3 regions of the Paenibacillus sp. UMB4589-SE434 genome follow, and region 2 is predicted to be linked to each of the others. Evidence: predicted binding sites of a transcription regulator. Region 2 holds the regulator's gene; each other region holds the start of a gene.
What was found. The regulator Rex, encoded in region 2, represses fermentation and respiration genes when NADH is low (regulators of the CRP and FNR family bind a similar motif). The targets are predictions, from matches to a motif close to TTGTGAAATATTTCACAA.

Region 1 (10,129 bases), on a different contig from region 2:
TTGATGCTGTTGGTCGTCAACGTGGTGCCGGATTAGGCGGCGGCCATGATGAGCGGGAACAGACGCTCAATCAATTGCTGGTTGAGATGGATGGATTCGGCGCCAATGAAGGTATTATTATCGTGGCAGCAACCAACCGTCCAGATATTTTGGACCCTGCCTTGCTGCGTCCGGGCCGTTTTGACCGTCAAATTACGGTTGACCGCCCAGATGTGAAAGGCCGTGAAGCGGTGTTGAAGGTGCATGCACGCAACAAGCCGCTGAACAAGAACGTGAAGCTAGAAACGATTGCGAAACGTACAACTGGCTTTACAGGCGCTGACCTGGAGAACTTGTTGAACGAAGCAGCTTTACTTGCTGCCCGCAAAAACCATAAAGATATTACGATGCAAGACGTGGATGAAGCGATCGACCGTGTCGTTATTGGTACGGAGAAGCGCAGCCGCGTAGTCAGCGACAAAGAGAAACGCGTAGTTGCTTATCATGAGTCAGGCCATGCGATTATTGGCTACTTCCTGGAAGCGGCGGATCAAGTGCATAAGATTACGATCGTGCCGCGTGGACGCGCTGGCGGTTACGTTGCTATGGTACCGAAGGAAGACCGGATGCTGCTGACGAAGCAGGAATTACTGGATCGCGTAACTGGGATGCTCGGGGGCCGTGTCGCAGAAGAAGTATTTATCGGCGAAATTGGTACCGGTGCATATAGTGACTTCCAACAAGCAACACGTATTATTCGCAGCATGATTATGGAATACGGTATGAGTGATAAGCTTGGACCGATGCAATTCGGCTCCCGTCAAGGCGAAGTGTTCTTGGGACGCGACCTTGGCCATGAGCAGAACTACTCTGATGCAATCGCTTATGAGATTGACCAAGAGATGCAGCGTATGATCAATGCTTGTTACGAGCGAGCACGTCAAGTGTTGACGGAACGTTCGAAAGAAGTACATTTGCTGGCGAATGCGTTGCTTGAGCGTGAAACGCTTGAGTTGGAGGACATGAAGCAGTTGATTGAGAATGGTGCGATTGACGATACTGTCAAACCGCAATCTTCTGAAACTGCAGAGACGGTTACAACTGTTGATAATACGGGAGATGTTAAAGTGAATCTGGTGAGCAAGCCAGAGAAGCTTGGACCTTCCTCTTGGGATGCGAAGCCTGAAACTACATCGACGGATACGGATTCCAAATCAGTAGATGCTACTCCTGCTCAGCCGACATCGCCTTCTGAAGCAAAGGATGAATCGAGCTCGGACGATGCTGTTAAAGATGCTGTGGAGCAGCCGGAGAAGAAAGACGAAGACAAATAATCCAACTGGGATACCAGTTGATATAAGAAGAGCGTGCCTTGTAGGTACGCTCTTCTTGACGTATAACTGCACATTTTGCCTAATGCGGCGACAAAAGCTCTAAGCCGATGTATGAGTAAGGATAAGCCAAGGAATACTTCGGATACGGACAACTACTGCGTACGATGCGTGTAATTGTGAATTGACACACGTAATAGCGTTGTGTAAATTAGGTGTTAATGACAAGGCCAAGGGGTGAAGTTTACGTGCAGTTGGAAGCACTAGCATTGGCGCGTAAGGAAGAGCAGAATCGTGAGCTGCGCGAGCGGCTTATGCAGTTGAAGAAAGAACGTAATGCTATCATACTGGCGCATTATTATCAGCGCGATGAGATTCAAGAGGTGGCTGATTTCCGAGGAGATTCGTTCTTGTTGGCTCAGAAGGCAGCAGAGACGGATGCAGATGTTATCGTATTCTGCGGTGTGCACTTTATGGGGGAGAGCGCGAAGATATTAGCGCCGAACAAGACCGTCATTATTCCTGACGAGCGTGCTGGCTGCCCGATGGCCGATATGGTGAATGTAGATGGACTTCGCAAGCTGAAAGCTCAGCATCCCAATGCGAAGGTTGTAACATATATTAACTCCTCAGCAGACATTAAGGCAGAAACTGATATTTGCTGTACCTCCTCTAACGCGGTCAAAGTGATTGAGTCGCTTGATGCCGAAGAGATTATATGGGTACCGGATAAGAACTTAGGTCATTATGTGCAAGATATGACCGGCAAAGAAATGATCATTTGGGAAGGCTACTGCAATACTCATGATATGCTGACCGTTAAAGATGTAGTTGAGATGAAAGCCAAATATCCTAATGCTGCCTTTGTTGTGCACCCGGAGTGCAGACCCGAGGTTGTGGCGATGGGGGATTTTGTCGGAAGTACGACGGCCATACTTCAATACTGCCGGGATTCAGAGTATACAGAATTCATTGTAGGAACAGAAGATGGTACGGGATACCAACTGCGGAAAGACAGTCCTCATAAGTCGTTCCACTTTGCAACGAAATACCTTGTTTGTCCCAACATGAAAGTGAACAACTTGAAAAAACTCGTGAAATGTCTCGAAACGATGCAGCCGCAAATTTATGTTCCGCCGCAAGTTGCCGAGAAAGCACGGTTATCATTGGAGCGCATGTTACAGGTGAAGTAGTAGCATGCGCTACTCTTCTGTAGGAGAGTTATGCACTCAAGAGCGGATAACAAGGAGTGAACGGATATGATACCTCCGTATTTGATCGATTTTTCACTAGATGAACTGCCGCATGAAGAGACCGATGTCATTATTATCGGGGCGGGAATTGCGGGGTTATTTGCGGCGATTCAGGCTAGCCGGAAGCACAGGGTGACCATTATTACCAAGAAGTCGCTCTTCGACAGCAATACTCGGTATGCACAGGGTGGTATTGCAGCTGTTATATCAGATGATGATTCTCCTGCTTATCATCGCCAGGATACATTGGTTGCGGGCGCCGGCTTATGCTCGCCGGAGGCAGTGAATGTACTGGTTCATGAAGGACCGGACGGTGTTAAAGAGCTGATGAAGATGGGCACGGAGTTCGATTTTGAAAATGGTGAGCTGGCCTTGACCAAGGAAGGTGCGCATAGTCATCGCAGAATTTTACATGCCCATGGCGATGCGACAGGCTTTGAAATCGTACGTGCCTTAGCCGAGAAAGTAAAGAACATTCCAAGCATAACCGTTTGGGATGATCATTTTGCTATCGATTTAATTATAAAAGATTGCGAATGTCATGGGGCTGTTGTACAGCGTCCTGATGGTGACCGCGTATATATAACAGGTAAGGCAACGATTTTATGTACGGGCGGCACAGGACAATTGTATCGATATACGACTAATCCGGAAGTAGCAACGGGTGATGGCATCGCTATGGCGTACAGGGCTGGTGCATACATACAGGACATGGAGTTCAACCAATTCCATCCTACTGCCCTCAGCTATCCAGGAGCACCGCGTTTCTTAATTTCTGAGGCGGTACGAGGGGAAGGCGCTGTTCTGCGCAATATTAAGGGCGAACGCTTTATGGAACGATATCACCACCAGCAGGAGCTGGCTCCGCGTGATATTGTGGCTCGTGCAATAGTTAGCGAAATGGAGGCCACCAAGTCCACATTTGTATATTTGGACATTACTCATGAGTCTGAAGAGATGGTGAAGCATCGTTTTCCCACTATATATGAGACCTGTTTGCAGTATGGGCTTGATCTGACAAGTGACTGGATTCCGGTGTCGCCTGCAGCTCATTATATGATGGGTGGGGTTAAGACGGACTTGAACGGCGAGACCAATATCGGCCGCTTGTTTGCCTGCGGGGAGACTTCTTCTACTGGTGTTCATGGTGCAAATCGCCTGGCCAGCAATTCATTGTCCGAGGCCATTGTATTTGGTCGCCGAATTGTGGAGCGCATTCATCAGTTATCTCAGCCAACCAATCGAGTCAAAGGGCTGTCCGTTCAGACCGGTCGTCATGACATACCGATGCAGGCAGTAGTCGAACGACGCCTCAAGTTGCAAAAAATAATGGTCCGGTATGCTGGCTTGCGTCGTGACGCGGAAGGTATGATAAAAGGACTTGATGAATTGAAGCGCCAGCTTGGCTTCTTCCAATCCCGTTTGACGAGACGAGAAGAGTATGAATTTGCGAACTTGCTTACCTGCGCACTGCTTGTAACGGAATCGGCATATTGGCGGCAGGAGAGCCGTGGGGCTCATTATCGGGAGGATTTTTCTGATCGTGACGATGGGCATTGGCGCAAGCACACCCTGATTCATCGCGAACGCGGTATTACAGAGGAGAGAATCAACGATGTTTAATATAGAACGTCTGGCCCTGCGTGAACAGATTGCAGCATGGCTGAAGGAAGATATCGGTACAGGTGATGTTACAACAGCGTTTACCGTGCCCCAGGGTCAACAATCCAAAGGTATTATCCATGCCAAAGAAGACGGTATTATTGCGGGGCTTCCCGTTGCAGAAGCTGTGTTCGAAGTGGTAGACCCCCATTTGACTTTTCATGCCTTGGTGCAGGAAGGTGAACGGGTTCAGAAAGGCACGATACTAGCTGAGGTTGTAGGCAGTACACATAGTATATTAACGGGCGAGCGCTTGGCACTTAACTTGATGCAGCGTATGTCTGGCATTGCCACGAAGACAGCTGTATTTGTGCAGGCACTTGAGGGACTTCCAGTACGGCTAGTGGATACACGCAAGACAACTCCCGGACACCGTGCGTTGGAGAAATATGCGGTTCGTGTTGGGGGCGGAGCCAACCATCGGTTTGGCTTGTACGATGCTGTTATGATTAAAGATAATCATATTAAAGGCGCAGGCAGTATACGCGATGCCGTTTCACGCGCACGTGAGCATATACCGTATACGATGAAAATCGAGGTCGAGACGGAATCTATGGATCAAGTACAGCAGGCTATACAAGCGGGCGCAGATATTATTATGTTGGATAATATGAGCTCGAGCAATATGCAGGAAGCGGTTAAAGTGATCCGTGAACAAGTGCCGCATGTATTAATCGAAGCTTCCGGAGGTGTAACCTTGGAGACCATTCGTGAAAAAGCTTTGTCTGGTGTTGATGTTATCTCTGTAGGTGCGCTTACCTATTCCTTTAATGCATTGGACATTAGTTTGGACCTTAATGAGAAGAAAGTGGGGTAAAGCTGTGGTTCTCGTCATAGACGTAGGAAATACCAATATTGTGCTTGGTGTTTATAGAGGGAACAAGCTTCTTCACCATTGGCGCTTAGCGACGAATCGTCAGGCCACATCTGATGAATATGGTGTGATGATTCACAATTTATTGTCCATGTCGCAGCTATCGGTACAAGATATCGATGGTGTTATCATATCATCTGTTGTTCCGCCCATAATGCGAACGATGGAGCAGTTATGTGATACTTATCTGGGGAAAGACCCCCTTATCGTAGGACCGGGCATTAAGACGGGCCTTAATATTCGTTATGAGAATCCACGTGAAGTAGGGGCTGATCGCATCGTAAATGCGGTCGCGGCCATTGAGATCTATGGTATCGGCCAGCCGCTTGTTATTGTGGATTTTGGAACAGCAACAACGTTTGATGTGATCGATCCAAAGGGAAACTATATGGGAGGCGCAATCGTCCCCGGCATCGGAATTTCGACAGAAGCGTTGTACCAGAGAGCTGCCAAGCTGCCCCGAATTGAGCTGACAAAGCCGAAGTCAGTCATTGGCCGCAACACGATACATTCGATGCAGGCTGGTATTATTTTTGGATACGCAGGTCAGGTAGATGGCATTATAGGACGTATTGAGTCAGAGCTCGGGACGAAGCCCCGTGTTATTGGGACGGGTGGGCTTGCTGAGTTGATCAGCAGCGAATCAGTTACGATGCAAGAGACCAATCCGCTGCTTACATTAGAAGGTCTTCGTATTATTTATCAGAGAAATATGGTGTAACTATTTCATACGTTAGCGCGTCTAACATTTTACAGGCAACAGGAGGCAATTAAGAATGACTACAAGCAATGAATCAACATCTGCTCAGGAAGAACGTATGGATATGCTGGTACGTGGTACGGCGCTAAATGGCAAGGTACGTGTGTTTGCAGTACGCACAACCCATCTTGTAGATGAGCTTCAACATCGTCATCAGACTTATCCCACAGCAACTGCAGCACTTGGACGGACAGTGACGGCAGCAGCTATGATGGGTGCGATGATGAAGGGGGAAGAGAAGCTTACCGTGCAGGTTAAAGGCGAAGGGCCGCTTGGACAGATCGTAGCGGATGCCAATGCCAAGGGTGAAGTGCGAGGTTATGTTACTCATCCACAAGTACATCTGGCGAGCAACGATCAAGGCAAGCTGGATGTTGCAGGGGCAGTAGGACGTGATGGCTTTATCCACGTGACGAAGGACTTGGGACTGAAAGAACCTTATCGCGGAAGCTCGCCTATCATCTCGGGGGAGTTAGGTGAGGACTTTACGTATTACTTCGCTACCTCAGAACAGACGCCATCTGCTGTTGGATTGGGTGTGCTTGTTGATGTAGATAACACAGTCATCCATGCAGGCGGATTTATCATTCAATTGCTGCCAGGCCTAAGCAATGAGGAAATTGATAAGATTGAACAGTCGCTTAGTGCTTTACCACCTATTACAGCGCTGTTGAGTCAAGGGTTGGAACTGGAAGAGATGTTGGGCTGGGTCGTAGAAGATGTGCAGATCATGGAGCATATGCCGATTGTCTTCCGCTGCCAGTGTTCACAGGAACGGGTTGAACAAACACTGATTAGCTTGGGCAAGCAAGAGCTGCAAGCTATTATTGAAGAAGAGGGACAGGCAGAAGTTATGTGCCACTTCTGTAATGAAGCGTATACGTTTAATAGAGAGAAGCTGCAGGAGCTCGTCGAACAAGTCAACAAGTAAGTCATAAAGAACCGATTGAAGACTTGGATGTCGCATGTCTTGAGCATTAAGCCGCTTTGTATGTGCGAAGCAAGCAATGAGGATAAGGAAATTAAGCCATATGACCAAAGTAGTCAAGAGCTTATGGGGTTGTATCTTTATACTGTTTACCTGTGTCCTTGTGCTTGGAGGAATTCTTATATTTCGAGCAGATTCTTCTGGAAGTAGGTCTAACCTAGAAAGCGGCCCTTCCTCAGCACCTCCAATACTTGCTACTGTGGGTGGCAATCCGATAACAAAAGAGGAATGGATCGGGGAGCTACAACGGCAGTATGGCATGCTGGTGCTGGATCAAATGATGACATTGAAGGCGGTACGGCTGGAAGCAGAAGCATTAGCCATTGATGTTGCGGATGAGGAAGTAGCTGCGGAGCTGCGTCTTCAGATGGCTGGCTATGAAAGTGAGGAAGCCTACTATACAGCGATGCGGGAGCAGTTGGGTATGAACCCGGCGCAGATTCGAGATGATGCGATCAATCATCTTCGATTAGAGAAAATAGCGATTCATGGAATTCAGGTAACAGATGAAGAGATAGATATGTATTTAACCGAACACAGGGATCAATTCGAGTCTACTATTGCATATGAGATGTCGCATATTGTAACAGACACGCTGGCTAATGCGAGGAAGGTGTCAGATAGGCTGGCTGAGGGGGAGGCATTCTCTGAATTGGCGCGCCAATATTCAATAGATGCCTTTAGCTCCGCCGCTGGCGGGAGCTTGGGATGGATCGATGATGATGATCCATTTATAGCTGCAAACGAGCTGATGACCGCCGCCCAGTTGGATGTCGGACAGTGGTCGGAGCCGGTTAAGATTACGGATGGGTATGCAATCGTAATGTTAAGCGGACGCAAGCAGGATGATCCGCTTGGGCGCAGCTCGGTTCGACAGCGAGCTCGGCGGGAGGTAGCACTGTCTAAGGCCGATCCACTTACGGAAGTTGAACGGAAGCTGCGGGTGAAGTACGATGCCAAGCTATTAGATCACGAGGCTGATTCCTAATTAACGATAATGACAATGAGATGACAAAGAAGAGGCAATGACGAGAGCAGATACAGGCTCTCATCATTGCTTTTTTTGGGCGACTAAAGTACCACATTTTGCAAAATGTGTATTGACATCGTGATATAACGTTGATAAGATAGGTTGTAATAAAACCAACTGAATTACTCGGAAATAAATAAGATTCATTTTATCATATGGGAGGGCATAATCATGGCAAGAATCGTTAACAGCGTGACGGAATTAATTGGGGATACACCGCTTGTCCGCTTGAATCGAATCGTTCCCGAAGGCAGTGCTGAGGTGTATGTAAAGCTTGAGTATCAGAATCCAGGATCAAGTGTTAAGGATCGTATTGCCATTAGCATGATTGAAGTAGCCGAAGCTGAGGGTCACTTGAAGCCGGGAGCTACAATTGTAGAGCCTACAAGCGGCAACACGGGAATCGGACTTGCCATGGTAGCTGCTGCCAAGGGGTATAGAGCCATATTGGTAATGCCTGAAACGATGAGTCTTGAGCGCCGCAACCTGTTGCGCGCATATGGTGCTGAGCTAGTGCTGACACCAGGCTCGGAAGGTATGAATGGTGCAGTTCGCAAGGCGGAAGAACTTGCCGCTGAGAATCCGAGCTACTTCATTCCGCAGCAATTCAAGAATCAGGCTAACGTTAAGATTCACCGTGAGACGACAGGACCGGAAATTGTTGAAGCGATTAATGCTCTGGACGGCAAATTAGACGGCTTTATCGCAGGAATTGGGACTGGAGGTACGATTTCTGGTGCGGGTGAGGTACTAAAGCAGAACTTCCCAGACGTTCGTATTGTCGCGGTAGAACCTGCCGCTTCACCGATCTTGTCCGGAGGTAAACCAGGACCACACAAGATCCAAGGTATTGGCGCTAACTTTATTCCTGATATTTTGAATCGTGAGGTATATGATCAAGTCATTACGATAGAGAATGAAGATGCTTTCGAGACAGCACGTCGTGTTGCCAAGGAGGAAGGATTACTGGTCGGGATCTCTTCCGGCGCGGCGATTAATGCTGCTCTCCAATTGGCAAAGGAGTTAGGAGTAGGCAAGCGTGTCATCGCTATCGTACCAAGTAACGGCGAGCGCTATCTTAGTACACCGCTCTTTAATTTTGAGGATTAATTTTGAAAGCGACGCAGATATGCTAGCCTGAACAACTGATGATTAACATGTCTGTAGATAAACCCCCCGCTGAATGGTGCAGGAGCTTCCTGTAACTGATCAGCGGGGGGTTCGTTGTCTCGCTTTCGCCTCATTCGTCTTTCTATTATACTAGGTGTATTCAATGGCGGATTGCGTACACAGCAGACTTGTAGTCAGCGCCATATACAACAATGAGGTGAACGAGTGAGTCAGATGAATATGATAACGCCTATGCAATCCTGCTCCTTGGAGCAATGGCGTACTTGGATTGATAAAGGATATACAATTCTGCCGTATATAGAGTCCTATTCTATGGACACACGATATCAGCGTATGCCTTCCTGGTTGGAGGCTTGGAAAGAAGCGGAGCCAAACAGCTTCGTATTAGAAAGCGGCAAGGATGGTAGGTATACATTCCTAGGGCTCAAGCCCGTATCGATTCTATCGGGTAAAGGGAATTCTGCCACTGTAAAGACTGGCGACCAGCACCTTATGCATTTGGATATGGAACCTTTAGCGGCGATAAAGCATTGGATGTCTCCTTTCCGTTCCCCTCGCGTCAAAGGCGCCCCTAAGTTTACTGGTGGCTGCGTCGGTTATCTCGGCTATGACGTTGCACGTTCTATAGAACGTCTTCCTAATATAGCTAAAGATGATTTAGAATTGCCAGATTACGTATTTCTACAAATGAATGAACTGTGGATTATTGATCATAAAGAGCATGTGTTGTATTGTGCTGTGATGACGAATTGGCCTCACGTTAGCACAGAGGGGTTAACCGAGGTCTATGCTGCAGCCGTAAAGGACGCAGCATTTATGAAAAAGAGTTGGGATAAGTGGATGTTGGCTGCGGAAGAAGCGTCTGCAGTGCTCCAACACGAATTGCGCGAACAACTGCTGCAAGAGGGACTAGCCATCGATGTGGAAGCATACGAGGGTGTGACGGCTGCATTTCCGAAGGAAGATTTCAAAGAGGCAGTCAGAAGTATTCAAGCATACATTGGACAAGGTGATGTGTTTCAGGTCAATCTGTCGATGCGTCAAATGCGTAAAGTAAAAGATTCGCCAGAGCAGTTGTACGAATGGCTGCGACACGTGAATCCGTCTCCTTATATGGGCTT
Region 2 (10,129 bases):
GGTGACTGAGGCTAATTTAAATTACGTAGGCAGCATTACAATTGATGAGCAGTTGATGGAACTGGCGGATATTTTGCCGAATGAAAAAGTTCAGATCGTCAATAATAACAATGGTGCGCGTCTGGAAACGTATGTGATTACAGGTGAACGTCATTCTGGCGTTATCTGTCTGAATGGCGCTGCTGCCCGACTCGTTCAACCCGGTGATAATGTCATTATTATTTCTTATGCGGGGATGAATGATGAGGAAGCACGTCAATATCAGCCTAAAGTTGTATTTGTGGATGAACGTAACCAGCCTGTTGAGCTTGCACATGTAGAAGTACACGCTACCATCCGTTAGTATTCAAGCGCAGAACGAGCAAGTACCGGTAAAGCTGTTGGATCGTTGGAGCATCGCATGAAACGTGAACGATTAACACACAATGAACATGAGCCGTACAATCATGCACAGCATCACATTGTAAAGGTGGGATGAAGTTGTGTTGCAGCACATGTTCGCGACGATGAACGAATTGTTGGATGAGATTATCCAGCAGTATCCTTCGGCAGAAGGGACAACCAAGCAGGAACTGGAACACCAGATGTCTCTGCTGCGTTCCATGAGTGACCACATAGTTGAGGAATGGCTCCGTTTTGAAGAAAAGCTGGCTCTCGTTCGAGCTGAACGGAGCGCGGGCAATCAAGTACCTGCCACAGTGTCGAATCAGAATCCGCCAAGCGAGGACTCCGAGCTTCCGGATTACAATGATCCACTGCAGTACGGGCAAGGTTACTTTACGCTTCGTATGTATGAACAAGCCTCCAGACATCTGGAACAAGCGATATCCAGACATCCGGACAAGTTAATTGCACGAGTATATCTGGGCTTATCGTATTTGCATCTTGGTCGCAATCAAGAGGCTTGCCGTCATTTTCATTTTATTATCCCTTTGACGGAAGATGCAAAGCTAAAAGCGTTGGCATATAACGCTCTTGGCTGTATACAAGCGCTTCACCGCAATACCGAAAAGGCGCAGCATTATTTTCAGAAGGCACATTTTGCCGATCCGACAATTCCGGAACCGATTGCCAATTTGAAGGTATGCATCCATAATCACGGCGTACTTCAATATGGAGAGAAGCGGATGGCGCACATGTCGTAACGATGGAATGAAGCGTATAGATGTCCACAAGCATTCGTTCTAGACTGCATCATACACATGGAGAGGGGAACATCTTTTCGTAGATGTTGCCCTCTCCTCATTTTCAAACGACTGAACATCTGTTATTCTTAAAACAGAAATGGTGAGAGGAATTGTTAGGGATGAGATTTGCCGTATTGGATTTTGAGACTACGGGTAATCAACCGGGAGATGAAATTATCCAAATTGGACTCGTTATTCTCGGAGCTAATTTGCAGGTGGAACAGGAATATCATACCCTTGTGAAGCCTACAATCCCGATACCCGAATTTATTACACAATTAACGGGCATTAGCGAAGAGATGGTGAAAGAAGCACCTGATCTGGATGAAGCAATGACTGGGATGGTACCGTTATTAAATGATGTTGTGCTTGTTGGACATCATGTTGCTTTTGATTATCAGTACTTAAGACAAGCGCTAGAACATACAGGTTACCTACCCTTTACGGGTAGAATCCTCGATACGATAGAATTGCTGCGCATTTTATTTCCTTCCTTGACTTCTTATCAGTTAGGATCGGTTGCCCAAGCATTTAATATTACCCATGAACGTCCTCATCAAGCAGACAGTGATGCACTTGCGACCGCGGATATTTTTATTCGTTGCCTACAGGCTGTAGATGATTTACCATTGCTAACGCTTCAGCGGATTGTGGACTTATTTGGCTCTGACGAGAAGGATCTGGGCTGGCTGTTATATACGAAGCTGGTAGAACGCGAGCAAGATGCGGTACGGCTCAGCGAGGAGGGGGATGTATCGGCATATCGCCAGCTTGCATTTAAGCTGGGGGAGTGGACACATGTGCTTCCACCTCGTGAAGGAATGGATCAACCTGCTTTGGAAGGAAGCTCGTTTACACAATTTCTGGACGAAGTGAAATCTAATCTGAAAGAAAGATTAAGTAATTACGAACCGCGCGAAGCTCAAGAACAGATGTTCCAAGAGGTGATGGACAGCCTTGATCATGATCGGCATCTGTTGATTGAAGCAGGAACGGGTACAGGCAAGTCGCTTGGCTACTTGCTGCCTTCCATTTATTATAGCGTTAAGCACGATAAGAAAGTGATTGTTAGCACACACACGATTAATCTGCAGGAGCAGTTAAGACAACGCGATTTGCCGCTTCTGGAGCAGATATTGCCTGTTCCATTTAAAGCCACGATTCTTAAAGGACGCAGCCACTATTTGTGTTTGAGAAAATTTGAACATAAAATAAACTATAAAGAGTTTGTGCACGTCAAGGACGATATTTTGACTGCGGCACAGATGATCGTCTGGTTAAGTCAGACGGAGCATGGCGATGATGAAGAACTGCATCTGATTCAAAAGGGGCCGGAATTCTGGGATACTGTCGCGAGTGACAGCGATTCGTGCTTGAACCGGGCTTGTCCTTGGTTTAGAAGGTGTTTCTATCACCGGGCTAAGAATGATGCCAACATGTCGGATGTTATCATTACGAATCACTCTTTGTTGTTCACTGACGTGATCGCAGAGCATCGACTGCTGCCTGCCTATGAACACCTGGTCATTGATGAAGCGCATCATTTTGAAGAGACAGCAGGGAAGCATCTTGGTCTTCACTTGCAATACTTTTCACTAATTCATCCCCTTATTCGATTGTTTAAGGACAGCAAGAACGGGGCGCTTATTCTTCTACAGATGCGTTTGCGTCTATCAGGCAACGAGAAAGCGATGATTTGGGCTGAGGGCATTGAGAAGCTGCTCACTCAGCTTGCGGATGTACGAGAAGTGTGGGATCGGATGAACGATGCATTGTTCCAACTAATGCCACCGCCTGAAGCGGGTCAGGCGGAAGCAGGGCAATCCGTACTGAGGCTGCAGTCACAATCACGGCCAGAGTCTTGGAGCGGTGTAACTGAGTTGGAAGAAGATGTGCATGTACGTTTAAGTGACATCGTTCGAACGGGTGAGAAGTTGGTCAATGAGTGGAAAGATGTTGATGATGAAGAACTGCAAGCCGTTGTTGTTGATGTTACAGGGCTATTTAAAGATTTAGCTGAAGTCAGAGATGAATTCAGGCAATTTATGAAGGGTACGGAACCTGATACTGTTTATTGGATGGAAGGCAACATGCAGTACCGTCATAAATCAATGCAGATGTACGGCGTGCCAGTTGACGTAAGCGAAGCTTTAAATCGTTATTTCTTCGAACCGAAGAAAAGCATTATTTTAACATCGGCGACATTATCTGTTGACAAGTCGTTCCAGTTCGTGGAAGAACAGATTGGTTTGAAGGAAGCTGCACGGGATGGTAGGCTGCACAGCGTGATTTTACCTTCTCCATTTAATTACCGAGAACAAGCACTGGTTGTTATTCCGCGAGATTTTCCTACTGTTAAAGGTTCAGGTGACCCGCTATTTAACAGCAAGCTGGCTCAATCGATAGGGGATATTGCCAAAGTAACCCGCGGCCGCATGCTCGTACTCTTTACATCTTATCGCATGCTCAAAGATGTTTATGAACAGCTCAAAGATTCGCTAGCGCCGCATGGAATTCAAGTGCTGGGACAAGGGATGGATAGCGGCAACCGGAGTAAGCTGACTCGAAGATTTCAGGAGCAGACGTCTTCTGTGCTGCTGGGTACAAGCAGCTTCTGGGAGGGTGTAGATATTCCTGGTGATGCACTTACTTGCCTCGCTATTGTTCGATTGCCGTTCCAGCCGCCGAATCATCCGCTTGTAGAAGCGAAGTCGGATCGCCTGAAAAGACAGAAGCAAAACCCGTTTCGCAAGCTGTCTATACCGCAAGCCGTCATTCGATTTAAGCAGGGATTTGGACGTTTGGTACGTACAACTCGGGATAAAGGAATCGTCATCATTTATGATACGCGTGTAATTGAGACAAGTTATGGCAAGCATTTCTTATACTCGCTGCCAGGTCCGAAGATGGAACATATGGCGACGGATCAACTAGTGCCTCGGATCGAAACCTGGTTAGAAGATAACGAAACGATAGACAATAACAGCTAAGAACTCTACAACTGTATTTAACTATCGAGAGGGGGCTCTATCGATGAAGACGTTAAAAATATCAGAAGCAGTCGTTCGTCGACTACCGATTTACCTGCGCCATCTGTTGGAATTAAAGCAACGTGAGGTTCTGACTGTATCCTCGCAGGATCTTGGGCAGAAGCTGGATTTGAATCCGGCTCAGATTCGCAAAGATTTGGCTTATTTCGGAGATTTCGGACGCAAAGGGATCGGCTATGACGTGTCGTATTTGATTGAGCAGATCAAGCATATTCTAAAGCTGGATCAGAAAGTGCACGTTGGTTTGGTTGGTGCTGGTAAGCTAGGACATGCCTTATGTAATTACACGGTATATTTGAATGATAACATGAAGATTGTAGCCGTATTTGATGCGCAGCCTTCCAAAATAAATACGACTATTAACAATCTACGCGTTCAACCGATGGAAGAATTACAATCTACCGTGATCGAGAATCGTATCCGTATTGGGATAATTACTGTACCCGCACTGGAAGCACAGCAAGTCGCAGATCAATTCGTTCAGGCGGGAGTTGAGGCGATTTTGAACTTTGCACCTGTTATTTTAAAAGTTCCAGCGCATATCCGTGTGCATACGGCTGACTTTACGACTGATCTGTTCAGCCTGGCGTATTATTTACAAGATGATGAAGAAGGAAAGGACACGGTGACACATGACGACAACATTAATCGTACGTAATGGCTTATTTGCACAATTGCAGCCAGATGCGACTAGTTCGACTCTCAAAGGATATATGGTAGTTGAAAATGGTCGGATCATGCATATTGGTGCAGATTTGCCTGAACAATATCATCAAGCCGATGCGCAAATTATTGATGGGAACGGGCTGTTCTTTATGCCTGGTCTTGTGAACACGCATGGGCATGCTGCCATGACGCTGCTTCGTGGTTATGGCGACGATATGGTGCTTCAAAGATGGCTGGAAGAGAAAATGTGGCCTATGGAAGGAAAGTTTACGGATCAGGATGTATACTGGGGCACTGCATTGGCTGTTCTGGAAATGTTAAAGGGCGGCACGACTACCTTTGTTGATATGTACGATCATATGAATGAAGTAGCAAAGGTAAGCGAGCAGGCGGGTATCCGTGCAGCACTGATGCGTGGTGCAATCGGCTTGTGCAGTGATGAGGTACAGCAGATGAAGCTGAATGAAGCGGTCCAATTCGCGAAAGATTGGAACGGTCAGGCGGAAGGGCGCATTACGACAATGCTAGCCCCTCATGCTCCTTATACGTGTCCACCAGCGTTTATAGAGAAATTCGTACAGGCAGCGCACGATATGGATTTGATGCTGCATACACATATGTCTGAGACACGAGCGGAAGTAGAGCAGAACGTCAAAGATTATGGCCTGCGTCCAGTAGCTCATCTCGAGAAATTGGGCTTCTTTAGCCGACCGTCCTTTGTAGCTCATGGTGTTCATTTGACAGATGAAGAAATTGAAGTGCTTGCACGTCATCATGTAGGTGTATCTCATAATCCAGCTAGCAACTTGAAGCTTGCGAGTGGGATTGCAAGAGTTGTAGATCTTCAACGCGCTGGAGTTAATGTATCCCTGGGAACGGACGGTGCGGCAAGCAACAACAACTTGGATATGTTCCAGGAAATGCGACTGGCAGCAATGATTCATAAAGGGGTATCGGGCGATCCAACGGCTGTTCCTGCCGCAGAGGCGATGCGTATGGCTACGATTAATGGTGCGCGTACAATCGGACTGCAAGATGTCGGACTGCTTGAAGTGGGTATGAAGGCAGATTTTGTTGCTGTGAACATTGACCAGCCTCATTTGCTGCCACATACCGATCTTGTATCGCACATGGTGTATTCAGCTTCAGGCCAAGATGTCAAACATGTATGGATTGACGGAAAACAAGTGGTCAAGGACGGCACATGTACGACGCTTGATGAAGAACAAATTCGCTATGAAGCTTCGCAATGCTTTGAAGGCTTGCTTAGCCGATAGACGGAGGAGGCGAAGATGGCCAGAACTCGAGCGAGGCGGCACAGCCGAATGAGGTTGTGGATATTAGCCGTATCTTTTGTAATCGTTTTGTTGGGATTTCTGACTGTTCGATATTTGATGTCGGTTAACGATATTGAGCATGCGAGGGAAGCAGAGATCATTCAGCGGGCGAATAAAGCAATTGCGCTGAAAGAAATTATTCATGTAGATAAGTCTGTATGGGATACCGTTTATTATATCGTAACAGGTAAAGATCAAGCCGATGCCGAACAAATGGTATGGGTAGGTGCTAAAGATACGGACCCTGTAACTGTGATGAAGGCAGCTGACGGTGTCTCAAAGGCTCAAGTAACCGAATTGCTTCAGACGGAATATGCAGGAATTCATATTGTACGTGTTATTCCAGGTGTGAAAGCTAACGATAAGGGCGAACAGACATTTGTATGGCAGGCGCAGGTACAACGTCCAGATGAAAATGGCATTAAACGATATTTCTATCATTTTTTTGACTTCAAGTCTGGTGCTAAGCTGGATGTATATGCAATGCCTAATCAATAATACCCTAGGGGCATAGCCCCTAGGGTATTATTATTTTGGACGACGTGGTCAGGATAATTAACCTATTTCAGCTGCCACAAAGCGGGCACATTGCTTGGCTCCCAACCAATTAAAGAGGTGTGAGGCTGGCGGCACTCATACACATTGCCATTGTAGCTAACTTTTGTACCGACGGTATATGCCGTGTTAGGTGCCCAAGCCGGAACAGTAGGAGTTGCGGTCGTTGTGGCGCTAATCGCATTGCTGTCTGCGGACACATTGCCCGCTGCGTCGAACGCACGAACAGTAAACGTGTAAGTAGTGCTGGCGCTCAAGCCTGTAACGACGTAACTAGTCGTTGTGCCCGATACGGTCGCGACTAAAGTTGTTCCTTGATATACACGATAACCAGCTACGCCGACATTGTCTGTGGATGCACTCCACATTAACGGTATGCTTGTAGCCGTCGTTGTGCCCATCACATGTAAGCCAGTAGGCACAGTTGGTGCTTGAGTATCTACTGGAACTGGTGGTGTGGTGACAGTGACTGCATTGCTAGCCGCAGATACATTGCCGGCAGCATCGACAGCTTTAACAGAGAATGTATAAGCTGTGTTGGAAGTAAGTCCGTTAACGGTGTAATTTAACGTCGATCCTGACACAACAGCAACAAGATTACTACCGTTATAGACGTTGTATCCTGTGACACCTACATTATCGGTAGACGCGTTCCAAGCCAACGATACAGAGGTAGATGTGCTGCCGGTAGAGTTAAGAGCGGCAGGAGCAGTTGGAGCTTGGGGATCAGTAGGGTTGTTGCCACCAAAGTTCACGTCAATGACATTGTAGAACGCATTTCCTGTATCCGCGATTTCCCATACTGCTAAGATGACATGATATCCCGAACGATCTGTAGGTACGTTGCACGTATCGGAGTAAGTAAATGGAGGACGCGCACCGCCATAATTCACAGAGCAGAATGGTGTAAGGTCAAAGGAAGCGCGAGTAAGGGCCGAATTAGGGTTCCAATTAGGCTTAGTAATGTAGTATTTCCAACTCGTTGTTGCATGCGCAGCTGTTAGCTTCCAATTAAAAGTAGTCTGTCCGCCGCTAATGTTGACTTTTGTCCAACGAGTAGCAGATTGCTCATCCAGCTTAGGGAATGCGCCGTTAGCGCTTGCGATCTTCCCATCCGCAGGGCCAGTGTTAGGGAAACCTTTAGGGGCTTCCAAACTTTGTGGCTCATAAATGATGGCACCGCAATCGGTGTTCTGTCCCAATTTGCATAAAGCGGCTCGGCTGGCAGGCCCCTCTATATAACCGTGTCCAAATGCTTTATCTGAAAAAAGTACCATACATATAGCAGCAATAAACATCACGCCACACGCAACAAAAAGCTTGGTCATCACTTGGTTCGGCAATCGAAGTTGATTCATATCATTAACCTCCTCTTATTTTGGCAAATGACAATCTATTAAATTCGATTCTAAGCTTCTGAAAATAGACGTTATAACCTCCTTTCATACATGTGTTCTTAAAGCGGTAACAAAAGATCTATCAGCAGCAAAGAACCCTCCTTTCTGAAGCTAGATTTATATAAACTCATATGAGCTCATATACGATGTGAGATCGGAAACATGATGTGAGTTGTCGATAAATCAGCTGGGAGTTGACGAGTCGCTAGCTTATAACTGGAGTGGTGTTCGTAAAGGATGTAGGCGGAAGAGGGAAGATGACTTGTCCTTATCATATCTTAAATTGTGAACGTTGTGTGAACTAAAGATTTTAACAAAATTTAATACATCATCATTTTTATTAATTGATACCGTATAAACTTTGCGGCTCTAACTAATTACCACTCTTCATTTGACTGCAATAATACGTATACGCATTGCTGAATAATGATTAGAACTAAAATCTCTATAAATTTTTAGGGGGATAACCGTTTTCATTTTATGGCAGGCATAATTGTTTTATGTATGTTCTGTAAATTAAATATTTGAAGAATTTGTTCAGCTTTGCATGATTAGTTAGCGCCTTACTCCGATCTGGGCAGTAATCCATGCAGTTAGAAGCCTAAAGAGAATAAAAACCTACACGTCAAAGGATTATTGCCCTGTTCGCTGCGGCAGTAACCCTTTGACATCGAATAGGTTGAGACGCCCGACTTAGAATCTTACATCGCTTTAGGCTTGTACGGACCTAATTGCTTATCCGAGAAGCTATGACACGAGTTTTTATCCTTTAGCCACATGTTACCTTTAATAATCAAAATATAGACAGCTATTAAAAAGTATATCGTGCCGAGAATCCAATCCGTCGTACTTACCAACTGTTGTGTCACGATATGATAGATATACCAGCCCCCAATAGGCAAATGAAATACGAGAACTGCAAATAAACCGGGATTATAGAGTGTTTTGGCTTTAATATTGGCGAAGATGCCGTGCCATATGAATTGGAAAAATCCCATAAAGATAGGAGCAAGTGCAAGCCAAATTACGTTTGGAAGCAAGATAGGAAGTAGATAAAATACATAAGCGATAATCAAATTAATAATCATGGCAGATTGTGTATTCAGCGGATAGTGGTCTGGATACTCGCTCTTAAAAATAACGACATTAAACAGTCCACCGAAGTAACCGGGCCATCGATACTCTTCATATTGGTGCACAAGGATAGCTACAAAGCTGAGCCACAAGATGACACTTATTTCGGACATGCTATTCCCATATACACCCAAGCCCACACATACGATAACTCCGATAAGCATACCTAGATCAGACCAGTATTTTCGCAAGAAGTTCATAGTATCGTTCTCCTCTGCATCTAGTGATTGTGGTTGTGAAAATAGCGTTCAAACAACAAATCAATCTGCTGCTCAGTTGGCCCCATGTTGACGCCAGCCCCGCCTTCAAGAATAGGCCTCATTAGAGCCGGCAGGAAAATCGCGCCGAACACTTGCATGAGCATTGTCATTAGCTGATCAGGCTGTTGTTCATCCGTCATTTCAGATAATACATGTTGCACCTTGTGAAAGCCGGTAGCCTGTAGAAACTCGCCATATTCAACCTGTGAGGTAAACATCTTGGTGCCCATGGCAATCGTACGCGCCACAAGTTCCGGATACTGTTGAATAACTTGTACATAATGGAGCAGAAACGACTTGAGTCGCTGCCCTGGAGTCAAAGTCAAGTCGTCCAGTAACACAAAAGACTCTTGAAACCCCGATAATAAATGCTTGATTACTTCATTAATAAGCTTGTCCTTAGAGCCAAAGTAATAATTAACAAGTGAAATGTTGGTATCGGATCTTGCCGCGATCTTGCGGATCGTGATGCTTTCGAAGCCGTCCTCTTTGATCATGTCGAGGGCAGCAGCTAAGATTTTAGCTTTTGTATCGTTGTTAGTG
Region 3 (10,129 bases), 2.0 Mb from region 2:
ATAATCGACGAGTCAGCTTATGGACATTGCAGTCTAATTATAGAAGAAACTGATCCCTGATCCTATCCGGAGATCGTTCCGGCAAGTGGGGCTTCAACGCCGATCGCTTGGCGATAAGCTTCCATATAACGTTCAGCTTGACGTCGGACATGAGACATGTCGCCAGTAGCTACGGCGTCTTTGGTCAGATCTGAGCCAATTCCTACCGCAACCGCTCCCGCACGAATCCAGTCTGCCAAGTTCTGCACATTAACGCCGCCAGTCGGCATAAAGTTGGCTTGCGGCAAAGGTCCTTTCATCGTCTTAATGATGGACGGCTCGTACAGATTACCCGGGAACAGCTTCACAATATCAACTCCCAGTTCCAAAGCTTGCTGAACATCAGAGATTGTCATAACACCAGGGAGAACTGGCACACGATACAGATTGCATATTTTCACTGTGTCTGCTTGCAGGGAGGGACCAACCACGAATTCCGCACCTGCCAATATGCTAGCACGGGCCGTAGATGCATCAAGTACAGTGCCTGCTCCTATGATGGCAAATGAAAGTTGGCTATTCGGATCGCTCGAATATCGGGTGCGTAATTGCTCGATCGCTTGTAATGCACGAGGAACCGTCAGTGTGATTTCAATGACTTTGATCCCCCCCGCAATCGCCTCCTCTGCCATCTCTACAACTTGCTCTGCCGAATCCGCACGTAACACCGCAACTACACCACATGCTTGAATTTGCTGCAGCAAACGAATTTTGTTCATCTCTGACACTCCTCTTCCCATGAGTTATTAGTCTGTCTGTATAACCGGTATACGCTTAACCAAACCGTGTAAATCCCATGATGATCTTGTGTGACGAATATGAGCCCACGCATTCGTCACACAATTATTCTAGTTGTAGTGTACAAATGACCATACACGAACGTGTAGCAGCAAAGTCTGCAGTAGAAAGCCATTCCTCAGTGATTGCTTAACGCTCGATATGTACAGCGTGGTTCAGCTTATCCTGCACTTGCGCCCATGTAGGCAGCGCTTCCCAGTCGCCAAATGCCTGCACGACCATCGCACCCATGACATTGCCTAATTGAACTGCCTCCACAATGTCATAACCCCGAACGATTCCTGACAGCAGCCCTGAGCAGAACGCATCACCCGCTCCGACCGTATCCACCACGTGCTGCACAGGTGTATAGGGAACACGGCTCACTTGTGAGCCACGTACGACATAGTTCGTGCCGAGTCCGCCCTTCACAATACAAGTCGCAGATAACTGACCCAAACGATTAAAAATCGCTTGCTCATCCTCAGTGCCGTAGAGCAGTTTCAGTTCATCCAGGCCGGGCAGAAAATAATCCACCTCATCCGCCAGCGGAAGCAGTTCCGCCCGTGCCTGCTCAATCGGCCACAATTTCAAGCGCAGGTTCGGGTCAAAGCTTACTTTAACACCTGCGTCCTTGGCGATTCGAACTGCCGCTTGGACCGTGTCAGCACAACTGCTGCTCAGCGCGCACGTAATGCCTGTCACGTGAAGCAGCTTAGCCGAACGAATGTAGTCCTGATCCAAATCATCAGGCTTCATACGGCTTGCAGCCGAATGCTTGCGGTAATAGTATACCGAGGAATGTCCGGCTACCGCCTCACGCATCATGACACCTGTTGCTTCATCCATGCATAATTGAACACGGGACACGTCCACACCTTCTCCGCGTACCGCTTTCATAATATAGCGCCCTAGCGGATCGAGCCCTAGCCGACTAAACCATCCAACGCGGTGGCCAAGCCTTGACAAGCCGATCGCCACATTGCTTTCTGCTCCACCAAAAGACTTCATAACCGTCTGCGCATATTCCAGACCCCGCGTATCTGCGGAACTGAACAATGCCATCGATTCCCCAAACGTAACGACGTCAGGCGTTACGACTTGATCTGACAACGCTTCCATCCCGATGTGCCCTCCCCACAGCCGTTGTTATGCCCTCTAGTTTAAACGTGCTTCCAAATATCGTCAATCCAGATCTTCTACAACATTCTGACAATTTGCTGCTTATCCCCAGTTCTCCTGAACCTCGTTCCTTATATACATAAGGCAAGCGAGAATGCAGTCATCACACTAAATGCAATCTCCGAGATGCCAACCTGCTTAATCGTTACACGCTGATTGGGCATCCATACGGCTCTGAAAAATAGAAGCCCAAAGGGAAGCGCCAGCCATGGCGACAATAACAATCCAACGGTAGTACCTGCCACAATATGTACCGTAACAGACCCTACATAGTAGTTCTTGTTTCCCTTTTCACGTATCATCGTTTTAACATAAAATATAGTCCCCACAAAATAAAGTACACAAGCCGCACACAAACGCCATGCCAAGCTCCATGCTGTACCTCCACCAACTTCAAAAGCTATGATCAGCATCCAGCAAAATTGCAATACGGCAACTGCATCATTTAGAAAGTGACGTTCATTTTTGCGTTTCGCAAACCAGATATGAACCAAATAACACGGCAGCATAACTGCTCCCATCCACCAAATGTCCAAACGGCAGCTTAACAAGATGACGCCGGACACAAGCAGCACAGTGCCCCATACGAGATATGCTCTCTTATACGCTGCATATTTACTAGTCTTTACTCCTTGCAGGAAAGCAAATGAACCACAATAAGCCGAGAACCAGGCTGCAGCAAGCCAGAGATGCGTCCAATTCGGCTTTGCTGCAAGCATCCCCAGTAGGAATGGAATGATCAACATCGCCCATGCACCATGCTGGTTTGGAATGATAGGCATAGAACCCCGTTTGTTTTTCTTTGCTTGTAATGCCATTTCGTCTCCCCTTGCACCATATTTTTCCGATGGATAACTATATATTAATAGAAGTACCCGCTTCTGTCTAAGTGAATAAGGGAACGTTCAAACTTCTGTCAACTGTCATTTGTCAAACTCGCATTTTCTTGTGATGAATATCACAATCCATCACAAGAACATATGCTATCTTTTGGGTAGATAAAATATACCTCAAATGAGGAACGAAAAAATAGAGAAATCCTGCGCGTGGCCTGGGCTCATCATGAGGAGGATACGAACATGTGGGAACGCAAGTTGCAGCATCCCATGCTTAGCAACGCGTCGATAAAGTCCCCTTGGAGTGGAGAGACTTTCGGCTTGAACTTAAGATTCTTGCTTATCGTTACTGTATTTGTAGCTAACGCAATTGAACCTTTAATCCATGCAATGCCTGAAATGAAAGCTTTGTTTCTGTGGATTTTTACGTTCCACATGCCTTTATTTGTAGGTGTTACCGGTTATTTCGCACGGTCCAATTTGTTTAGCGAGAAGGGTAATCGGATTTTGCGGCAGATCGCTTTGCAATATGTAGTGTTTCAATCGATCTACTCGCTATTGGATTATTTGCTGTTCCGTGTGCCTGGTGTTACACACTCCTTCTTTGTCCCTTATTTGCTCTTATGGTTTCTAATCGGACATTTAGTCTGGAGAATAGTACTAAGAGTATTTATTCACAAAGGTGTCAAGCACCCTGTGTTGTGGTCGATTGCACTTGGCGTTTTGGTTGGCTTTATTCCTTTTGGCGGTGCTTGGTTTGCGATTTCTCGAACCTTCGTGTATTTGCCATTTTTCGTTATCGGTTACTCTTGCAGCTTGGAGTCCCTTCGCAAACGTGTGACCATACCTATTCGAATTATTGGAGCCCTTGTTTCTGCTGGACTGCTGGTAGGCTTATACTTATTAGCACCACAGATTGAACCAATTTGGCTCATGAACAATATGACCTTTAATGAACTAGGCTGGATTCATGATGGCTTGTCGGCAATTATGCTTCGATTTGCAATATATTTGATTGAATTTATCGCCTCAATCGCCTTTCTTGCTTGGGTGCCGCAGCGTATTTGCGCCATCACAGACTTGGGCCGACGGACATTGTACGTCTTTCTACTGCATGGCCTAATCGTGAGGTTTGCAGAATATTTTGGCCTTTATCAACATGTCACAAGCGGAATTGCAGTATCTTTGCTCATTATATTTTCGATCGGTTGCACTGTTCTTCTCGCACAGCCTATCGTACGTAATATCGCTCACCCGTTGATCGAACCTAACGGAGAAGCTGTATTCGGCTGGGTACGACGCGACGCTTGGCGTCAGCGCATGAAGCATAGTTAGCTCCCCCGCTAACACTTCACCCTCGATGCGTGACTCAGACGAATGCTTCACATACACCATACGCTTCACTCCTGCACAAGAGGCACAGCACACGCTGTGCCTCTTGTGTCATTTACATTTGAAGTATGCATTCGTAATCAGCGCAACCTTACCGGTACAAGACTCCCGTCGTAATTATTAAATAATCATCTGTAGTTCAATCCTCTCTAGAAATACAGCAGCAACCCTGCGTGAAAAATGTGAGGTTATAGCTATGAGAATTTCTTTCTATTTTACATGTGCAAGTCGCTAGAAAAAGCCCGTTAGTTATGATAGACTCATCATAATATACACAATTCATACGTTAATGCTATGAAGTAGAGAAGTGGAGGAATAACAATGTCAGCCCCTAAGATGCGTTCAGACATGATTAAGAAAGGCTTCGACCGTGCACCACACCGCAGCCTGCTCCGTGCAGCTGGTGTAAAGGAAGAAGACTTTGATAAGCCGTTTATTGCCGTATGCAACTCTTATATCGATATCGTTCCTGGGCATGTCCACCTTCAAGAATTCGGCAAGATCGTTAAAGATGCGATTCGCGAAGCTGGCGGTGTTCCGTTTGAATTTAACACAATCGGTGTAGACGACGGCATCGCCATGGGTCACATTGGCATGCGTTATTCACTTCCAAGCCGTGATATTATTGCAGATTCAGTAGAAACAGTCGTATCTGCGCATTGGTTCGACGGTATGGTCTGCATCCCGAACTGCGACAAGATTACTCCGGGTATGATTATGGGCGCACTGCGCTGCAACATTCCGACTGTATTTGTAAGTGGCGGCCCAATGAAAGCCGGTAAAGACTCCAATGGCCGTTCCATCTCCTTGTCAAGCGTATTTGAAGGGGTGGGCGCTTATCAAGCCGGCAAGATCGATGACAAAGGTCTGCTCGAGCTGGAGCAATATGGATGTCCAACATGTGGCTCTTGTTCCGGCATGTTTACAGCAAATTCGATGAACTGCTTGGCAGAAGCGCTCGGTATCGCACTCCCTGGAAATGGTACCATTTTAGCTGTCTCCGCGGAACGTCGAGAGTTTGTAAAACGTTCTGCAAAACAGTTAATGGAAATCATCAAACTGGACATCAAGCCGCGTGATATCGTCACCCTTGAAGCGATCGACAATGCATTTGCACTAGATATGGCAATGGGTGGGTCCACGAATACAGTGCTGCATACACTAGCAATCGCACATGAAGCAGGCTTTGAATATCCTGTTGCCCGTATCAATGAGGTTGCTTCGCGCGTTCCTCATCTGTCCAAAGTAGCACCAGCATCCGATTATCATATTGAGGATATTCACGAAGCTGGCGGCGTTAGCGCTGTCCTGAATGAGCTGTTTAATAAAGAAGGGGCTCTGCATGGTGATTGTATTACTGTAACAGGCAAGACACTGCGTGAGAACGTAGCTGGCTGTGAGATTCAAAATACGGAAGTAATCCATAGACTCGACAACCCACATTCCGAGCAAGGCGGACTTGCCGTATTGTTTGGTAATTTGGCACCTGAAGGCGCCATTATTAAAGTGGGTGCGGTTGATAAAGCTGTTGGAGGTCGCCACGTAGGTCCTGCAATCTGCTTTGATTCACAAGATGAGGCTCTTGAAGGCATTGCAAATGGCAAGGTTAAAGAAGGTCATGTCGTCGTTATCCGCTACGAAGGTCCTAAAGGTGGCCCAGGCATGCCAGAAATGCTTGCCCCGACATCACAGATTGTCGGCATGGGGCTAGGTGCCAAGGTAGGACTAATTACAGACGGACGCTTCTCCGGCGCGTCTCGCGGCATTAGCATTGGCCATATTTCACCCGAAGCAGCTGAAGGGGGTCCTATCGCCTTTGTTGAGGATGGAGACATCATCGATCTAGACTTGATTAACCGTAAGATTGAGCTGCAAGTATCGGATGAAGTTCTGGAACAACGTAGAGCGAACTGGAAAGGTTTTGAGCCTAAGGTTAAGACTGGTTTGTTGGCCCGCTATTCCAAGCTAGTAACAAACGCCAGCCAAGGCGGTGTGTTAAAGGTATAAGACGGAGTAACGCAGTTCGAGCCAGCTAAATATCGTTCTTCGGCATCATTATCATAATATTATCGTTTGTATATAGAGTGTCCTTGATTACTCCAACCGTGAGTGAATCAAGGGCATTTTTATATTCGTTCTGGTTCAGTCTCCTGTTCAACAGTAGCGCTGCGGCATCTTAATTCGTCTTACAGCCGCTATCCATTATAGGTGTGTAATTGTAATCTAGTCGAGGGATTCTTGTGACAATATACCTTAAAGCTGTAAAAAAACACTCCTCTTCGTCATCAATAACGAAAAGGAGTGTTCATTAATAAGCATTAGTATTAAAATTCACCAGCAAAGTGACAAGCTACGAAATGGTTTGACGCCATTTCCTCATACTTTGGTACCTGCTGCTTGCAGATTTCTTTAGCAAACGGACACCGTGTATGGAACTTACAGCCGCTAGGCGGGTTCGCCGGGCTTGGAATGTCTCCTTGAAGTACAATACGTTCAGACTTACGTGTCGGGTCCGGTACTGGGATTGCAGAGAGCAGCGCCTTCGTATAAGGATGAAGAGGTCTAGCAAACAACTCTTCACGCGGTGCCATCTCTACCATTGAGCCTAAGTACATAACACCAATCCGATTGCATAAGTGCTCAACGACCGACAGGTCATGAGAGATAAACAAATAAGTCAGGTTTTTTTGTTCTTGCAAATCACTCAACAAGTTGATGATCTGTGCCTGAATCGAAACGTCCAACGCAGATACAGGTTCATCAGCCACAATAAACTCTGGATTCATAATAAGTGCACGTGCAATACCAATCCGCTGACGCTGTCCCCCTGAGAATTCATGAGGATAACGATCAATATGATAAGGAGCAAGACCACAAATCGACAATATTTCTTTTACACGATCACGAATTTCATGTTTGGACACAAGACCGTGATCAACAAGAGCCTCACCGATTGCTGTACCAACGTTAATTCGAGGGTTCAAGGAACTGTAAGGATCCTGGAAAACCAATTGCATCTTAGGTCGCATCGCACGAAGTTCCTTGCGAGATAATTCATGCAGGTCGGTACCTTTGAACTTAACCGTGCCTTCCGTCTTTTCAAGCAGACGTAAGATGGTACGACCAGTGGTCGATTTTCCACAACCAGACTCGCCTACTAACCCAAGGGCTTCCCCTTTGTTCAGCGTAAACGAGATGTCGTCTACTGCACGGACGTGGCCCACTGTACGCTGCATAATACCGCCTTGAATAGGGAAGTATTTCTTAAGATGATTAACTTCTAATAATGGCTCTGTCATTAAGCTTCCCCACCTTTCTCATAAAGCCAACAAGCAGCTTTGTGGCGATTCTCATACGTGTTAAGTGGTGGCTGTTTGTCCACACAGATCGACATGCAGTGTTCGCAGCGATCATTAAAGTAACAGTTGTTTCCTAAAGATACTGGGTTAGGAACTTGACCCGGAATGGTGTACAACCGGGATTGGCGTTGATTAATAATCGGCTTAGCCCGAAGCAAGCCCTGTGTATAAGGATGCTTAGGATTTTTGAACAGCTCATGAACGGGAGCTTCTTCAATCACCTTGCCCGCATACATAACGACTACATGGTCAGCCATTTCCGCTACGACACCCAGGTCATGCGTAATCAGCATAATTGCCGTCTTAAATTCGCTCTTAATATTACGCATCAAGTCAAGAATCTGAGCTTGAATCGTTACATCAAGCGCTGTAGTTGGCTCATCCGCGATCAACAGCTTCGGATCACAGCTTAGTGCAATCGCGATCATGATCCGCTGACGCATACCGCCCGACAATTCATGCGGATAAGAATTGAAGATTTCAGCGGCACGTGGAATGCCTACCAATTCGATCAGCTCGATAGAACGTTTCTTCGCTTCTTTTTTCGACATACCTTTATGAATAATAAGCGGTTCTGAAATTTGTTCACCGATCTTGAACACCGGGTTAAGCGATGTCATCGGCTCTTGGAAAATCATCGCAATCTCATTACCACGAATATTACGCATCTGACGTTCTTTTAATTGCAGTAAGTCTTCACCATTATATAAAATCTGCCCGCCTTCTGTCTTACCTGGAGGCGATACAAGGCGCATGAGGGACATCGCGGTAACACTTTTACCGCAGCCGGACTCGCCGACTACACAAAGTGTTTCCCCTTCTTTAATCGCGAAGCTGACATCATTTACGGCCTTGACCACACCACCACTCGTGTAGAAGTTCGTACGCAGATTACGGAATTCAACTAAGTTGTTAGCCATAACGTCCTCCTACTTCTTCATTTTCGGATCGAGTGCGTCACGCAAGCCGTCACCAATAACGTTTATTGCTATAACCGTCATAAAGATACACACACCAGGTGGAATCCATAACCAAGGTCTTTTCTTAAAGTCTATCAAGTTGTTGGCTGCAGAGATCATATTCCCCCATGATGGTGTAGGTGGCACAACCCCAATACCGAGGTAGCTAAGAACCGACTCCATCAAAATCGCACCGGCAACAGATAATGTCGCTACAACTATTATAATCGGAATTGTATTTGGAATCAGGTGACGGAAAATTTTACGTTTATCACGTAACCCAAGAACTTCTGCTGCCTGCATAAACTCTTGCTCCCGAAGGGTCAGTATTTGTCCCCTTACAAGGCGGGCCAAGCCTGGCCAGCTCATAAATCCGAGCAAGAACATAACTAAATATATCCGTTGGTCTGGCGGAACCTGAATATCCGACAATACAGCTCCAAGTATAATCAGGAGCGGCAAAGCAGGAATAGACAACATAATATCCGCAAACCGCATTATGATCGTATCGACCCACCCGCGGTAATACCCCGCCAATGCTCCAAGTGTACTGCCGATAGCCACCGATACCATCATTGCCACAAGGCCCACTAACAATGAAATCCGACCTGCAAGCATTACACGAAGTAAGATATCGCGTCCTAGCTTATCTGTACCTAACCAATGCGAAGCGGAAGGCCCCTTGTTGCTAGCCCCTGACATCGTCTCCAAAGAATACGGAGAAAAAAACGGACCGATAAAACAAATTAAGAACATCAATATAATAACGATGAGTCCAGACATTGCAGTCTTATTTCTGCGCAGCTGCCGAAATGCTAGCGTCCACGGGGAAGCTGGTTTTGTCTTTGGCATTTCTGCGTTAGTCGATGTTGAATCTACTGCTTGAGCCACTATTCATTCCCCTTTCTATTTCATGCGGACACGCGGGTCAGCAATACGGTACAGCATATCGGACACGAAGTTGCCGACAAGCGTCAACGCTGCCAAGAACATCGTAAAGCCCATCAACAAGAAGTAATCACGTGACTGAAGTGCGGCTAAGTTAATCTTACCAATACCAGGCCAGTTAAATACTTGTTCCGTAATCATCGCACCCGAGAATAGAGCAGGAATCTCCATCCCAAGAAGAGTGATCGCTGGAAGCAACGCGTTTCGAAGCGCATGCTTAAATATTACTGTACTTGGCTTAACACCTTTGGCACGAGCAGTACGAATGTAATCCTGACGTACAACCTCCAGCATGCTTGTCCGGAAGTAACGTGTCAGACCACCAACGCTAAGGGCAGTAAGCACGGAGATAGGCAGCCACATATGCTGAACCAAATCCCATACTTTAGCTAATCCTGTTGCATTGCTACCTGTTGTATACATTCCACCTACTGGCGCCCACTTCATATCAACGGCAAAGAACTTGATCGCTAATAGTCCGATAAAGAAGGAAGGTAAGGACATCAAGGCAAAGACAAGAAACGTAATGATACCATCAAAGAATGAATATTGCCTGATCGCTGAGTACACGCCGACAAATATGGCAATCGTCCAGCTTAGCACGAGTACAATTGCAGCGATAATAAAGGAATTCCAC

Region 1: a site for Rex is predicted at 1,488-1,505, ahead of nadA (quinolinate synthase NadA). Genes of this name have one in related genera too.
Region 3: a site for Rex is predicted at 2,945-2,962, ahead of QP775_RS09705 (YwiC-like family protein). Genes of this name have one in related genera too.

What each region holds. Positions count from the first base shown of each region.
Region 1 covers NZ_JASOYK010000013.1:48,221-58,349, forward strand. The annotation lists gene ftsH (ATP-dependent zinc metalloprotease FtsH) at 1-1,313, shown strand, start outside; gene nadA (quinolinate synthase NadA) at 1,565-2,503, shown strand; gene nadB (L-aspartate oxidase) at 2,570-4,186, shown strand; gene nadC (carboxylating nicotinate-nucleotide diphosphorylase) at 4,179-5,042, shown strand; gene QP775_RS25040 (type III pantothenate kinase) at 5,047-5,820, shown strand; gene hslO (Hsp33 family molecular chaperone HslO) at 5,876-6,790, shown strand; gene QP775_RS25050 (peptidylprolyl isomerase) at 6,891-7,835, shown strand; gene cysK (cysteine synthase A) at 8,049-8,987, shown strand; gene QP775_RS25060 (anthranilate synthase component I family protein) at 9,222-10,129, shown strand, end outside.
Region 2 covers NZ_JASOYK010000001.1:317,288-327,416, forward strand. The annotation lists gene panD (aspartate 1-decarboxylase) at 1-343, shown strand, start outside; gene QP775_RS01530 (tetratricopeptide repeat protein) at 483-1,145, shown strand; gene dinG (ATP-dependent DNA helicase DinG) at 1,307-4,177, shown strand; gene QP775_RS01540 (redox-sensing transcriptional repressor Rex) at 4,221-4,895, shown strand; gene QP775_RS01545 (amidohydrolase) at 4,870-6,180, shown strand; gene QP775_RS01550 (cell wall elongation regulator TseB-like domain-containing protein) at 6,196-6,738, shown strand; gene QP775_RS01555 (lytic polysaccharide monooxygenase) at 6,801-8,153, opposite strand; gene QP775_RS01560 (HXXEE domain-containing protein) at 8,894-9,526, opposite strand; gene QP775_RS01565 (TetR/AcrR family transcriptional regulator) at 9,547-10,129, opposite strand, start outside.
Region 3 covers NZ_JASOYK010000001.1:2,310,060-2,320,188, forward strand. The annotation lists gene QP775_RS09695 (bifunctional 2-keto-4-hydroxyglutarate aldolase/2-keto-3-deoxy-6-phosphogluconate aldolase) at 63-758, opposite strand; gene QP775_RS09700 (sugar kinase) at 967-1,938, opposite strand; gene QP775_RS09705 (YwiC-like family protein) at 2,070-2,816, opposite strand; gene QP775_RS09710 (acyltransferase family protein) at 3,078-4,169, shown strand; gene ilvD (dihydroxy-acid dehydratase) at 4,548-6,233, shown strand; gene QP775_RS09720 (ABC transporter ATP-binding protein) at 6,551-7,525, opposite strand; gene QP775_RS09725 (ABC transporter ATP-binding protein) at 7,525-8,505, opposite strand; gene opp4C (oligopeptide ABC transporter permease) at 8,515-9,396, opposite strand; gene QP775_RS09735 (ABC transporter permease) at 9,451-10,129, opposite strand, start outside.